Regions from separate parts of the Martelella sp. K41-7 genome, predicted to be linked through region 2. Evidence: riboswitches for the same ligand, from Rfam matches in the RefSeq annotation. Region 2 holds a riboswitch; the other holds the start of a gene.
What was found. A riboswitch is a leader RNA that binds a small molecule or an ion and turns the genes downstream of it on or off. The one in region 2 is predicted to bind FMN.

Region 1 (3,403 bases), 1.9 Mb from region 2:
TCGCCGGTCAGGCATTCGGAGTGGACGCGCACCAGCGGTGCATCACCGAGCGGCCCCTTCACCAGCGCCAGATGTTCGGTTCCGTCGATAAGGCTTCTGAAGGCGTGGGCCTGAAAACCCGCAACCGCGGTCGGCAGCGCTGCGCTTGCGACTTCCTCGACGAGGATTTCGGTGCGCATCCGATATTCAGCAAGGTCGCGGATCGTCAGGAGCGGCATATCGTGGGTCGCCGCGAAAACTTCCAGATCGGGTCGCCGCGCCATCTCGCCATCGTCGCGCATCACCTCACAAATGACGGCCGCCGGGTTGAGGCCGGCAAGACGCGCCAAATCGACGGCACCTTCGGTATGGCCATCGCGCGCCAGAACCCCGCCTTCCGCCGCGCGCAGCGGAAACATGTGGCCGGGCGAGACGATATCGGACGGCACTGCATCGGGATTGGCGGCGGCAGCAATGGTGTGCGCACGTTCCGCAGCCGAAATGCCGGTGGTAATGCCCTTCGCCGCCTCGATGGAGACAGTAAACGCCGTTGAATGGCGGGCTCGGTTGTTCGGCACCATCGGCGGCAGGCCAAGCCGGTCAACCTGTTCGCCCGTTAGCGTCAGGCAGATCAGCCCGCGGGCATGTTTCGCCATGAAATTGACGGCTTGGGGCGTCGCAAAATCGGCGGCAACGACGACGTCGCCTTCGTTTTCACGGGTCTCGTCATCGACCAGCAGCACCATGCCGCCGGCTTTCAGGGTCTCAAGGGCCTTTTCAACCGAAGAGGCCGTCAGGTTGCGTTCCATTCTTGTCATGTCTGTTCTCCGAGCGGAAAGGCCGCCTCGTCCAGTGCGTCAAATTCAGGGTCGCGATGAAAGAACCGAACCCGGTCGGGATCGCCCTTTTCAATCAACACATGTTCGTCCCAGAGCCCGCTTTCGAGCACGGTGGTGGTCAATGTCGGGCCGGCTTCGATCAGAGCTTCCATGACGCCCTGCTTTCCCAGCTCGCGCAGCACATCCAGAAGGCTATCGGATTTCAGAACCGAAAATCCGCGCGTCTCGGCGTCCGCGACATAACCCGCCGACACCCGGTTGCGCCGGTCGAGAATCGCAAGCACACGCTGCTTGCCCGCAAAATCGGGCACTCGCCTGACGGTGAATTGCGGATTGTCGGCGAGGATCGTGCCGGAACCGGTAAGAATCGCATCAGCACGACGGCGCAGGCGGTGGGCCAGCGTCAATGAGGAAGAAGAGGTAAATGTGGTGGCGCCCGCAGGCGGCACCATGCCGCCATTCTCATCGATCGCCTGCTTGACGGTGACCCACGGAAGGCCGGTGACGCTCCGCCTGGCAAAGGGCGCGATCAGCCGGGCTGCCTGCTGCGCCAACTGTCGCGCGCGGCGATCCGCAAGTTCAGAAGCAAAGATTACGGAGAGCCCGGCGGCAGCCAGACGCCCGGCCCCGCCGCCTGCCACATTCGGGTTCGGATCGGGCGCACCGATAATCACCCGACGAGCCGGTGTTGCGAGAATGGCATCGGCGCAAGGCGGCGTGCGGCCGTGGTGATTGCAGGGTTCAAGCGTGACGACAACAGTATCGATATGGCTGACAAGCCCGGCCGCGCGTGCTTTGAAAATCGCCTCGGCTTCCGCATGCGGTGCGCCGGCCTTGCGATGAAACCCTTCGGCAATCACCATGCCGTCAGCATCGAGAAGCACACAGCCCACCGGCGGGTTGGGTGCGGTTGCGCCTGCAAACCGCACGGTACCGGCGAGCGCCCGCGATAGCGCGGCCGTCATGATGGCGGAATTCAGACTGTCTGCGGCGGGTTGGATGCCCATGCGCTGGCCTCATCATTCGAAAAAGACGCCATGCAGGGCAAAAAAGCGGAATGAAATACGGCACCGCACCCGAAAAACGGGATACAGTCCACGCGTCATCGCACGCTGTTCTCTTCCATCCGGACTCTAACCGTCGGCTCCGGAGTTACACCGGATCTGCTGACCCTTGGCCGCCAGGGAGTTCCCTTCGATCAAGGCGCTCGCGGGCTGATGCTCCAAAGAGCAATTACCGCCGGTGGGGAATTTCACCCCGCCCTGAGAACGTCGCCGACCGGACCTCCGACCGACACCATCAAACTTAGGCGCGGGGTTTCGAAATGACAAGCGGCAATTTGTGAACAGCCTGTCAGCGTATAAGCGACCAGGCAACGAGCCGGTTTCCGGCAAACAGAAGGTCAACACCGCCATCGAGCATGCGCCTGGCACCAAACGTCATTCCGTTCATCTCCGAAAAGCGCGCGCGACGGATCAGCCTGACTGAAGAACGGCTGAATCTTATTTTGCGTGCCGTGCCGGTCTGGCGCATGACCAGCTCAACGCGGTGGTCGACGATGACCCGCCCCGGCTGCGCGAAAACCTGCTGGCGCTGACCTTCGCGCAGCCGGAGGAGGAAATCAACGGCTGAGGGCAGCCACGATACCACGCAATTCGGCAAGCCCCTTGAGGCGGCCGATGGCCGGATAGCCCGGCTGTGCCTTACGGTTCTGGTCATCGAGGATATCAAGGCCGTGATCGGGGCGGAACGGAATGCTCCAGTCGGCCCGGCCGGCATCGCGCCGGCGCTTTTCCTCTGAGAGAGCAGCAGCAACGAGCGCCACCATGTCGGTATCGCCACCGAGATGTTCAGACTCGTAGAACGATCCCTTGATGTCAGCCGTCTCGCGGTGAACATTGCGCAAATGCAGAAAATGCACACGATCACCAAGGCGCTCCATCATGCCGGGAAGGTCGTTGTCCGGGCGCGCACCGAGCGAGCCGGAGCACAGTGTGATGCCGTTTGCGGGCGTATCAACCGCGTCCATCATCACCTTGTAGTCGGCCTCGGTCGACATCACACGCGGCAGCCCGAGCAGACCGAAGGGCGGATCATCCGGGTGGCAGCAGAGCCTGAGGCCAAGCTTTTCGGCAACGGGTGCGACTTCCTCGAGGAAGGCGGTGAAATTGGTGCGCAACCCCTCCGCCGGGAGGGCTGCATATTCGGCCAGATGCAGGCGGACGTCTTCAAGGGTAAAGCTCTCGGCTGCGCCCGGCAGCCCGAAAACGATGTTCCTGGCAAGCAATTGCTGGCGCTCATCATCCATTTCGGCGAAACGGCGTGCAGCTTCCTCACGGAGAGCCTCCGGGAAATCCTCAGCTGCACCCTTGCGTTCCAGAACATGGATATCGAAGGCGGCAAAATCGGCATAATCGAAGCGCATGCAGGTCGCGCCCGTCGGCAAGCGCCACGCAAGATCGGTTCGGGTCCAGTCCAGCACCGGCATGAAATTATAGCAGATCGTTTCGATCCCCGCAGCAGCGAGATTTTCCAGGCTGAGCTTGTAGTTCTCGATATGGCTACGCCAGCCACCCTTTTGCTTC
Region 2 (3,403 bases):
ATGGCGATGGCAACGATCGAACCATCGGGAGACACGGCAACCGAATCGGGCTGGCCGCCGAGATCGCATTGGGCTTCAAGAGTCTTGGATGCGATATCGATAACCCCCAGGAAGCCTGAAGGCGCCGTATAGCTTTCCGAGGTGTTAACGCCGACAAAGGCTTTTGCACCCGAAACGGCGACCGATGTCGGCTCACCGTCCAGCTTGATGGTGCCGGCGGGCTTGGGCGCACGCGGATCGGTGATGTCGATCAGACCGACGGCTTCCAGAGGACTGTCGGAATAGACAAGCATAGTGCCGTCTTCGCTCGCGGCGATGATCTCCGCCGAAGTTTCACTCATCGCATCCACATCGGCAGGCAGGTTCTCGGCAACGCTGAAAACGGCGATACGGTTGAAAACAGGTTCTGCGGACGCCGGAATGGCAACAGACGTCAAAAGCGCGGCTGAGAGCGCAGCGCCGGAAAGGCGGAGTTTCATGGTTTTCCCTCCAGGAATGAGATACCGGAGGGTTGTGCGTCACGCCTGTGACAGGATGATTACGACTTAATGACGCGACGGTGACACTCAGCGTTCCTTCTGCCGCTCAATCAGCAAAATCGAAAGAGAGGCCGCCAGGATCATTACACCGCCGATCCAGAACAACGTGTCGGGCGCGAAGCCGAACACCAGCCAGCCGCCGAGAACATTCAATGGCAGCTTCAGATCGTCGAAAGGCTGCACATAGGCGGCATCGGCACGGGAATAGGCGAGTGTCAGGAAATACTGCGCCAATACAGTCATCAAGCCGAGCGCCAGCATAATCCAGATAGCATCTCCTGTGGGCACGGCGAAGCCGCCGCCCACTGCGACGATGGCGTTGATCGGCGTCAGCAGCATCAACAGCCAGACCGTGATCGATTCCGGACGTTCATGGGCTGTCAGCTTCTTGGTGATCAGCGATGTGCCACCCCACAGAAGCGCAGACAGAACCGGAAGGAGCGCCGCCCAAGTGAAACTCTCGGACCAGGGCTGAAGGATCAGCACCGCGCCGGAAAAGCCGGTTGCAGTCGCAATCCATCGCGAGGGACCGACGCGCTCGCCGAGAAAGACCCTGGCGCCGACGATGATGAAGAACGGTGAAGTCATCACCAGCGCGATCGCCTGGCTGATCGGAACCGATGCCAGGCCGATAGCCCAGGCCTGCACACCCAGAGCGGAAAGCGCCACGCGAGCGATATGCTGACCGGGAAAGGCGCTGCGCATCACCGAAAGGCCGGTGCGCCAGAGATAGGGTATGGCAAACAGAAAGGCGATGCCATACTGCCAGAAGGCCACCGACGATGCGGCAAAACCCATCTTCATCGTCAATTGCTGGATCAGCACATTGCCGGCGGCATAAACCACCCCGGCAAGCACCATCCAGAAGGCGCCGGTCAATGCGGGAGAACGATAGATTGCCTTGCTCATGCCTGTCTCGATCCTTCACTGCGCCTCAAGGCGCGCGCAATACGGGACGACGCATGTCACCGGCGGCGATCGGCGACCCCTCCGGCAGCTTGCATTCTCTTTCATCCGGACTGTAACCGTCGGCTCCGGTATCTCACCGGATCTGCTGACCCTTTCCGATCTTCATCGGAAAGGCGCTCGCGGGCTTGCGTCATCAACGCTTACCGCCGGTGGGGAATTGCGCCCCGCCCCGAGAATGTTCCGGCAGCACACCTGTGCGCCCGGCTGTGTTCATGCAGCAAGACTTAGTGAAGCCGCTCGCCTGTCGCAACAAAATTATGCGCAGGCTTTGGTAACTGAGCGTCAACAAAACACAACAAAAAACCCGGAGCGAAAAGCCCCGGGTTTGTGCGCCATTCATGAGACGGCAGATCAGGAGTTGCAAGCTTCCTTGAGACCCTTGCCAGCCGTGAACTTCGGAACATTGCGGGCCGGGATGTCTACTTCCGCACCCGTCGACGGGTTGCGGCCCTTGCGCGCCGCGCTGTGCGAAACGGTGAAGGCACCAAAGCCAGCAAGGCGCACTTCGCCGCCGTTCTTCAGTTCGCCCTGTACGGCGTCGAATACGGCGTCGACAGCAGAAGCAGCATCGGTTTTGGACAGACCGGCCTTTTCGGCAACGGAGGCTACGAGTTCACTCTTGTTCATGTTTCCACCCTTTCTCAAATGGTTCGAAACGGATCTTTTGTTTCTGGAATGTCGGCAACGCAATGACCGGCACCCGCTGACTTCAAAAGCCCTGCGTTTCAGGGAATTGCAATAGGCTTGCGCCAAATTGTGAGGAAAAGGCCGACCAAAGGACAACCTCAGGGGCCCCTTTTCCACAGGAGCCCCTGAAAAGTGGCGACATTACGGCCTCAATGCGCCACAGACTTGACCGATTCGCCGTCTGTTTCATCGGTGGAAATCGCAACAGGTTCGGCGTTCGGGTCCCATTCAATCGGCTGCGGCATCTCCAGAAGAGCATGCCGCAGAACATCACCCACATGCGATACGGGGATGATCTCCATACCGTTCTTCACATTGTCCGGGATCTCGGGAAGGTCCTTGGCATTCTCTTCCGGGATCAGCACCTTGGTGATACCGCCGCGCAGAGCCGCAAGCAGTTTCTCCTTGAGTCCGCCGATGGGAAGCACACGGCCGCGAAGGGTGATCTCACCCGTCATTGCCACGTTCTTGTTCACCGGAATTCCGGTCATCACCGAGACGATCGCAGTGGCCATGCCAACACCGGCAGACGGTCCGTCCTTGGGCGTTGCGCCTTCCGGAACATGGACGTGAATGTCAGTCTTGTCGAACATAGGCGGTTTGATGCCGAAGTCGACCGCACGCGAACGGACATAGGATGCCGCCGCCGAAATCGACTCCTTCATGACATCGCGCAGATTGCCGGTAACGGTCATACGACCCTTGCCGGGCATCATCACGCCTTCGATCGTCAGCAGCTCGCCACCAACTTCGGTCCAGGCGAGACCCGTCACGACACCAACCTGGTCTTCACCTTCCGCTTCACCATGACGGAAGCGCTGAACGCCGAGATAGTCCTCGAGATTGTCAGCGTTGATGTGAACAGCCTTCGCATCACCCTTGACGATTTCAGTCACAGCCTTGCGGGCAAGCTTCATCAGCTCGCGTTCCAGACTGCGCACGCCCGCTTCGCGGGTGTACTGCTGGATCGTTCGTTCCAATGCCGCATCGTCGACCGAAAACTCATCCGGCTTCAACGCATGCTCGCGGATCGCCTTGGGCAGCAGGTGACGCTTCGCGATTTCCAGCTTTTCCTGTTCGGTGTAGCCAGCAATGCGAATGATCTCCATGCGGTCCATCAGCGGGCCGGGAATGTCGAGCGTGTTGGCGGTGGTGATGAACATCACGTTGGACAGATCGTATTCGACTTCCAGGTAGTGATCCATGAA

Region 1: linked by a shared signal. The riboswitch ahead of ribD (bifunctional diaminohydroxyphosphoribosylaminopyrimidine deaminase/5-amino-6-(5-phosphoribosylamino)uracil reductase RibD) and the one ahead of AC0L7L_RS06750 (DMT family transporter) in region 2 are both predicted to bind FMN.

What each region holds. Positions count from the first base shown of each region.
Region 1 is NZ_CM147867.1:3,275,819-3,279,221, forward strand. Features, by position in the region: gene ribB (3,4-dihydroxy-2-butanone-4-phosphate synthase) at 1-797, opposite strand, end outside; gene ribD (bifunctional diaminohydroxyphosphoribosylaminopyrimidine deaminase/5-amino-6-(5-phosphoribosylamino)uracil reductase RibD) at 794-1,825, opposite strand; FMN riboswitch at 1,929-2,092, opposite strand; gene uxuA (mannonate dehydratase) at 2,440-3,403, opposite strand, start outside.
Region 2 is NZ_CM147867.1:1,419,182-1,422,584, reverse strand. Features, by position in the region: gene AC0L7L_RS06755 (esterase-like activity of phytase family protein) at 1-479, opposite strand, end outside; gene AC0L7L_RS06750 (DMT family transporter) at 567-1,448, opposite strand; FMN riboswitch at 1,538-1,689, opposite strand; gene AC0L7L_RS06745 (HU family DNA-binding protein) at 1,860-2,135, opposite strand; gene lon (endopeptidase La) at 2,345-3,403, opposite strand, start outside.